2 regions of the Streptomyces sp. NPDC048565 genome follow, and region 2 is predicted to be linked to the other one. Evidence: riboswitches for the same ligand, from Rfam matches in the RefSeq annotation. Region 2 holds a riboswitch; the other holds the start of a gene.
The links. A riboswitch is a leader RNA that binds a small molecule or an ion and turns the genes downstream of it on or off. The one in region 2 is predicted to bind cobalamin.
Positions count from the first base shown of each region.

Region 1: linked by a shared signal. The riboswitch ahead of AB0C75_RS05980 (cobalamin biosynthesis protein) and the one ahead of metE (5-methyltetrahydropteroyltriglutamate--homocysteine S-methyltransferase) in region 2 are both predicted to bind cobalamin.

Region 1 covers NZ_JBEZIH010000003.1:352,182-356,062, forward strand. Annotated here, with positions in the region: gene AB0C75_RS05975 (cobyric acid synthase) at 1-1,327, opposite strand, end outside; gene AB0C75_RS05980 (cobalamin biosynthesis protein) at 1,324-2,268, opposite strand; cobalamin riboswitch at 2,412-2,541, opposite strand; gene AB0C75_RS05985 (hypothetical protein) at 2,692-2,916, opposite strand; gene AB0C75_RS05990 (inorganic phosphate transporter) at 2,929-3,881, opposite strand, start outside.
Region 2 covers NZ_JBEZIH010000011.1:144,695-148,575, reverse strand. Annotated here, with positions in the region: gene AB0C75_RS15990 (glycoside hydrolase family 43 protein) at 1-196, opposite strand, end outside; gene AB0C75_RS15985 (polysaccharide deacetylase family protein) at 485-1,390, shown strand; cobalamin riboswitch at 1,389-1,609, shown strand; gene metE (5-methyltetrahydropteroyltriglutamate--homocysteine S-methyltransferase) at 1,771-3,881, shown strand, end outside.

The DNA of each region.
Region 1 (3,881 bases), on a different contig from region 2:
TCTCCAGCGAGCCGTGCCAGTGCGTCCCCCAGACCGAGCCCACCCGGCACCCGTCGAGGAACGGCTCACCGCCGCTCACCTCGGCGACCCCGTGATGGATCTCGTACCCCTCCACCGGCTCCCCGAGCGCCGAACCGACGGGCCGGCCGAGCACCTTCCCGCGGCCGAAGCGGACCCGTACCGGCAGCAGCCCGAGCGCGTCGACCACCCCGGCCCGCGACTCCACGTCGTCCTCGATGCGCTCGCCCAGCACCTGGAACCCGCCGCAGATCCCCAGCACCGGGCGCCCCTCGGCTGCCCGCCGCCGCAGCGCCTCGGCGAGTCCCCGCTCGCGCAGCCACGCCAGCGCCTTCACGGTGCCCCGCGTCCCGGGCACGACGACGAGGTCCGCGTCGGCGAGCTCGTCCGCCCGGTCCACGAACCGCACCACCACACCCGGCTCGGCCGCCAGCGCGTCCACATCGGTGAAGTTCGACATCAGCGGTACCGCGCACACCGCGACCCGCAGGACGTCGTCGCCGTGGGGCGGCGCCACGACCGACTCCCGTACGGTGCCGCGCATCGACACGCTCCCCCGAGCTCTCAGCTGCGTTCGAGCAGGGGGGACCCCCATCCCGTCCTCCTCGTCGATGCCCAGACCGTGGGTGTACGGCAGCACCCCGTACGTACGACGCCCCGTGAGCCCGAGCAGCATGTCGAGCCCCGGCTCCAGCAGCGACACGTCACCGCGGAACTTGTTGACGAGATATCCGGCGACCAGCGACTGGTCCTCGGGGCTCAGCAGCGCCGTCGTGCCGAAGAACGAGGCGAAGACGCCGCCCCTGTCGATGTCGCCGACCACCAGCACGGGAAAGCGCGCGGCCCGCGCGATGCCCATGTTCACGATGTCCGTACGCCGCAGGTTGATCTCGGCAGGACTGCCCGCCCCCTCGCAGATCACGGCGTCATACGTGCCCCGCAGCTGCTCCAGGCAGTCCACGACCGTGCCCAGCAGTGCCTCCTGCCGCCCCCCGTGGTAGCCACGCGCACTCATCTCGCCGACCGGCTTCCCCATCAGGACGACCTGGCTCGACCGGTCGCCGCCCGGCTTCAGCAGCACCGGGTTCATCAGTGCCGACGGCTCCACCCGGGCGGCCTGCGCCTGCATCGCCTGGGCGCGGCCGATCTCCGCACCCTCCCGGGTGACGAAGGAGTTCAGCGACATGTTCTGCGCCTTGAAGGGCGCGACCTTCACCCCCCGGCGCACCAGCCACCGGCAGATCCCGGCGGTGACGACGCTCTTGCCCGCGTCCGAGGTGGTCCCCGCGACCAGCAGCCCGCCGCTCATGTGGCTCTCCGTCCCATGGCCGAACGCCCCGCCGCACACACGGCGAGGGCCAGCGCACTCACCCGGCGCGACAGCCGCACCGCGCGTTCGATGTCCGTGGTCCGTACGTCCCGGCCCGTCGCGCCGCCCAGCACCGGCCGGTGCTCGACCCGCCCGCCGTACGCCAGCGTGCCGCCGAGCCGCACGCCGAGCGCTCCCGCGAACGAGGCCTCCACCGGGCCCGCGTTCGGGCTGGGATGGCGGCCGGCGTCGGCCCGCCAGGCCCGTACGGCCTCGCGTGGCCGCCCGCCCGCGGCCACGGCGAGCGCGGCGGTGAGCCGGGCCCCTGGCCAGCCGGCGACATCGTCGAGCCGGGCGGACGCCCAGCCGTAGCGCCGGTGGCGGGGGGACTTGTGGCCGACCATCGCGTCCAGGGTGTTGACGGCGCGGAAGGCGACAAGACCCGGCACCCCGCCGAGCGCGCCCCACACCAGGGCGCCCACGACGGCGTCGGAGGTGTTCTCGGCGACGGACTCCACCACCGCGCGGGCGATCCCGGGGCCGTCCAGCGACTGCGGATCACGCCCGCACAGATGCGGCAGCAGCTCCCGGGCGCGCTCGATGTCCCCCGCGGCCAGCGCCCCGCCGATGGCACGGGCCTCGCGGCCCAGCGAGGTGCCCCCGACGACGGACCAGGTGGCGGCGGCGGTCAGCGCGACCGCGGCGGCCGGACGGTCGCGCACGGCACGGGCGGCCAGCGCTGCGGCGCCCGTGGCGCCCCCGGCGCAGACGAGCGTGTGCAGGGCGCCCCAGCCACGGTGATCGCGCCACAGCCGGTTCTCGACGCCCGCCGCTGCCCGCCCGAAAGCGGCGACGGGATGGCCCCGCCGGGGATCACCGAGCAGCAGATCGCCGATCAGACCGGCGGCGGCGCCGTACGCGAAGACGCGGTCGGCTCGCACCGCTCAGCCGGCCGTCTCGCCTCGAAGGACCCCAGGGCCTGTCGTCCTGGGGGCAGGGGGTGCGCCGACCGACGCAGGGCAGCCAGACATGGCGTATGTCCTCACTCAGGGTCCGCGCCCTGGTTCGACGTGACCGGCGACGAGAGTCTCCTGGCTTCCGGATCCGCAGTTCCTCCGGCCTTCCAGCCCGCGATGGCGGACCGTGACTTCCGAATGGAGGCTGCTCCCCGGTGACAGTGGCGGGACCGCGCCGGATTCGCACCGGCTTCCTCTCCTGTCGCCGTAAACGGCCCCGGCAGTCCACCACGCCCCGTGAACACCAGTCAACCTGCCGTTGACCTGCGAGGCTTCAGTGTGCTGAGACGCACACCGGGCCGGACACACCCGCGGTGTGTCCGGCCCGGCGCCCTGTCCGCGTGGCGGTCAGGCGACGATCAGATAGATCCCGTACGCGACCGCCGCCAGGCACAGCCCGAAGCAGGCGTAGGCGCCGGTGCGCGTCAGGGCGCCGGCCTCGCCGCCGCCCTGCGCCGTCGGCGTCCGCCTGGCCAGACCGGTGACGCCGAGGGTGAAGAGGCCGACCAGTGCGACGGTGGCCACGAGACTGACGCCGAAGACGGTGGCGAGAGCTGCCCAGTCGATGTTCATGCGGTTGTGTCCTTACACCGTGGCCGGGTCGGCCGGGGTACCGGCCGTCGGGGCCGGGATGGTGGTCTTGAGGTCCGGTACGGCGGCACCGGCGGGGGGCGGGCTGACCGCCGCGACGGCGGTGGTGACGACGCCCGCGGGCTCCGCGCCCACCGTCACGTTGGTGTGGTCGACCGGCTTGCGGCGCGACAGCGTCCAGATGGCACCCGAGCCCGCGATCAGCAGGACGGCGACCGCCGTGACGCCCCAGGGGCCCTGCTTGGTCAGGAACTCGGCACCCGCGCCGACCAGTCCGGCGGCCGGCAGCGTGAGACCCCAGGCGACGAACATCCGGGTTGCGGTGGACCAGCGGACCGTGCCCCCCTTGCGCCCGAGTCCGGCGCCCATGACGGCGCCGGAGCAGGACTGCGTGGTGGAGAGCGAGAAGCCGAGGTGCGAGGAGGCCAGGATGACCGTGGCCGCGCTGGTCTGGGCCGCGAAACCCTGCGGCGGACGCAGCTCGGTGAGGCCGCTGCCCATGGTGCGGATGATGCGCCAGCCGCCGAGGTAGGTGCCCATCGCGATGGCGATACCCGCACAGGTGATGACCCAGACGGGCGGGTTGGAACCGGGGGAGAGGACCCCGCCGGTGACCAGGGCCAGGGTGATGATGCCCATGGTCTTCTGTGCGTCGTTGGTGCCGTGGGCGAGCGAGACGAGACCGGCCGAGGCTATCTGGCCGGCGCGGTACCCCTTGGCGGTCGACTTCAGCTGCGCCTCGTCGGTGATCTTCCGGTTGAGGCGGTACGTCAGCTTCGTGGCCAGCAGCGCGGCGACACCGGCCACGACGGGCGCGGCGACGGCGGGCAGCAGGACCTTCGTGACGACGGTGCCGCCGTTGATCGAGGACCAGCCGGCCGACATGACCGCGGCGCCGATGAGGCCGCCGAAGAGTGCGTGGGAGGAACTGGAGGGCAGGCCGACCA
Region 2 (3,881 bases):
TGTCAGGCAGCGCCAACTGCGACGAGCGGTCCAGGACGTGTCCGATCAGCCGCCAGTGCACGAGATCCCTGCTGTGCCACAGCGGCACCCCGGGGACGTACTCGAAGCTGGACGTCGCCACGTAGTAGTCCTCGCCCACACGGCAGATACTCGGATCCGGACTGAAGCCGGGTATCACGGGATTCTCGAAGAGCACCTGGACCGTCCTCGGGTCAGGCCCTGCGTAACAGGGCCATGATCGTTGAAGCGCTTCGAAGATGGCAGCGTCGCATCAGCGTGTCAAGGGACCCGGCAGATCTACGACAGCCTTCGCAAAAACGCGAGTTGGCCGCGTCGAAACGCTTCGACGCCCCTTTACGCAGAGGGCCGAATCATGGGCACCCAAAACCATGTGCGCGACCGTCGGGGCGGGGAGCAGACTGCGGGTATGGACCGAGAAGCTGTCGGATCTTCCGGCGTGAACCCCTCGGCGCGGTAGAACCGCATGCTCGGGTTCCCGTCGGACGCCCGCCTGTTGATCGTCAACTGCGACGACTTCGGCATGTATCCCGCGGTCAACACGGCGGTGATCGAATCGATCGAGCAGGGGATCGCGGGGTCGTGCAGCCTCATGACCGTGTGTCCAGCGGCGCAGGACGCCGTACGGCTGCTGCGGCGACGGCCGGACATCCCGTTCGGGATCCATCTCACCCTGGTGTGCGAGACGCCCCGGCACCCCTGGGGCCCTCTGGCCGCGAAGGAGAAGGTGCCCTCGCTGCTCGACCGGGCGGGCGACTTCTTCGCGCCGACGACCGCCGGACGGGCCGCCCTGCTGGGCCGGGCCCGGCCCGACGAGGTCGAGACCGAATTCCGCGCGCAGTTGGACGCCGTGGCCGACACGGGGCTCACACCCACCCATCTGGACTTCCACTGCCTGGCCGACGGAGGCCGCGACGACATCCTGGACCTGACGGTGGAACTGGCCGGGGAGTACGGCCTCGCCGTCCGTGTATGGCTGGAGCCGGGACTTCTGGCGATGCGGCGACGGGGGCTGCCCGTCGTCGACCATGACTTCCTGGACAGCTTCTCCCTTGCGACCGAGGACAAGGCGGCACGGTATGCCCGGCTGCTCCAGGGGCTGCCGATCGGGCTCAGCGAATGGGCTGTGCGTCCCGGTCTCGGCGGCCGTGAGGCGATGGCCGTCGACAGCGGGTGGCGGGTGCGCCGTGCCGACCACGACTTCCTCACGTCGCCGGAGGCCCGGGAGGCCGTGGCACGGGAGGGCATCACGGTGATCGACCACCGGGCCCTCCAGCGTGTCTGGGCACGCGATGCCGGGGCCGCCGTGAGCCGCCGCCCCGGCCATCCGCATGCTGGACCTGGCTCACCGGATGCCCGGACGGACCCGTAGGCTGGCGGGTGCAGCTGGTTCGCCCCGTCCGCCAGACGGGATGCGTCGCAAGAGGGAACCCGGTGGAATTCCGGGACTGCCCCGCAGCGGTGAGCGGGAACGACCGCCGTCATACGCACTGGGTCCGACGTACCGGGCCTGGGAAGCGACGGCCAATAGGTGTCCTCCTGGAGGGCGTGCCCGCGAGTCCGAAGACCTGCCATCTGCCCGCGTGCGAACGAACCGTGCGCGGACGATCCCGGTGACCTCGTGGGCGGGTCGGCGTACATACCAGGCGGATCACCGCGTCGTCCGGCGCGCCTCCCGTCCGGTACGTCACCCCTTCGCGCTCTCGTCCCGTCTCCGGGATCTCAGGGATTCATCTCGCGAAGGAGATCTCCGTGACCACCGAGCATCCGACCGCAGCGCGGTCCACCGTGTACGGCTACCCCCGGCAGGGACAGAACCGGGAACTGAAGAAGGCCGTCGAGGGCTACTGGAAGGGGCGGGTCACCGCGGACGCCCTCCGCGCCACCGCCGCGGAGCTGCGTCGTTCCACCTGGCAGCAGCTCGGCGCCGCAGGTATCGACGAGGTCCCGACCGGGGACTTCTCGTACTACGACCACGTGCTGGACACCACCGTCATGGTCGGTGCCGTTCCCGCACGCCACCGTGAGGCGGTCGCAGCCGACCCGCTCGACGGCTACTTCGCGATGGCGCGTGGCACGCAGGACGTCGCACCACTCGAGATGACCAAGTGGTTCGACACCAACTACCACTATCTGGTCCCGGAGCTGGGCCCGGACACGGTCTTCACCGCGAACTCGGCCAAGCAGGTGGCCGAGCTCAAGGAGGCCGTCGCGCTCGGGACCGCCGCCCGGCCCGTCCTGGTGGGTCCGGTGACATATCTGCTCCTGGCCAAGCCCGGCCCGGGTGTCGCCGCGGACTTCGACACGCTCACGCTCCTGGACCGTCTGCTGCCGGTGTACGCCGAGGTGCTCGGCGACCTGCGTGCGGCAGGAGCCGAGTGGGTGCAGCTCGACGAACCCGCCCTCGTCCAGGACCGCGGCCAGGCCGAACTGGCCGCCGCCGAGCGCGCCTACCGACTGCTGGGTACGCTCGCCGACCGGCCCAAGCTGCTGGTCGCCTCCTACTTCGGCCGTCTCGGCGAAGCCCTTCCCGTCCTCGCCAAGGCACCGGTGGACGGGCTCGCACTGGACTTCACCGAGGCCGCCGCCGCGAATCTGGACGCTCTGGCCGCGGTCGGCGGGCTTCCCGGCAAGCGCCTGGTCGCCGGGGTCGTCGACGGGCGCAACATCTGGATCAACGACCTGGAGAAGTCGCTCTCCACGCTCGGCACCCTGCTCGGGCTCGCCGGACGGGTCGACGTGGCACCCTCCTGCTCCCTGCTGCACGTCCCCCTCGACACCGCGGCCGAACGGGACATCGACCCGCAGCTCCTGCGCTGGCTGGCCTTCGCCCGGCAGAAGACCGCCGAAGTCGTGACTCTGGCCCGGGGAATCACCCGGGGCACCGGCGCCATCACTGCCGAACTCGCCGCCAACCGGACCGACCTGGCCTCCCGCACGCACTCCCCGGTCACCAGGGACCCCGCTGTGCGCGCCAGGACAGCCGCGGTGACCGAGGACGACGCCCGCCGCTCGCAGCCGTACGGTGAACGAGCCGCTGCCCAGCGTGCGCACCTCGGGCTGCCCCTGCTGCCGACGACCACCATCGGTTCCTTCCCGCAGACCGCCGAGCTGCGCACCGCCCGGGCCGACCTGCGCACCGGACGCATCGACGCGGCCGGCTACGAGGAGCGCATCAAGGCCGAGATCCAGGAGGTGATCTCCTTCCAGGAGGAGACCGGCCTGGACGTCCTGGTGCACGGCGAAGCCGAACGCAACGACATGGTCCAGTACTTCGCGGAGCAGCTGACGGGGTACCTCGCCACCCAGCACGGCTGGGTCCAGTCCTACGGCACCCGCTATGTCCGTCCTCCGGTGCTTGCAGGCGACATCTCCCGCCCCGAGCCGATGACGGTGGGCTGGACGACGTACGCCCGGTCGCTCACCGACCGTCCGGTCAAGGGCATGCTCACGGGCCCTGTCACCATGCTCGCCTGGTCCTTCGTCCGCGACGACCAGCCCCTCGGGGACACCGCACGCCAGGTCGCGCTCGCCCTGCGCGACGAGGTGAAGGATCTGGAGTCGGCGGGGACTTCGGTCATCCAGGTGGACGAGCCCGCACTGCGCGAGACACTGCCGCTGCGCGCCGCCGACCACCGGGCGTATCTGGCCTGGGCGACGGAGTCGTTCCGGCTCACGACCAGCGGGGTGCGGCCGGAGACACAGATCCACACCCATATGTGCTACGCCGAGTTCGGCGACATCGTCCAGGCCATCGACGACCTCGACGCCGACGTCATCAGTCTGGAGGCCGCGCGCTCCCATATGCAGGTCGCCCACGAGCTGGCGGACCACGGATACCCGCGTGAAGCGGGACCCGGCGT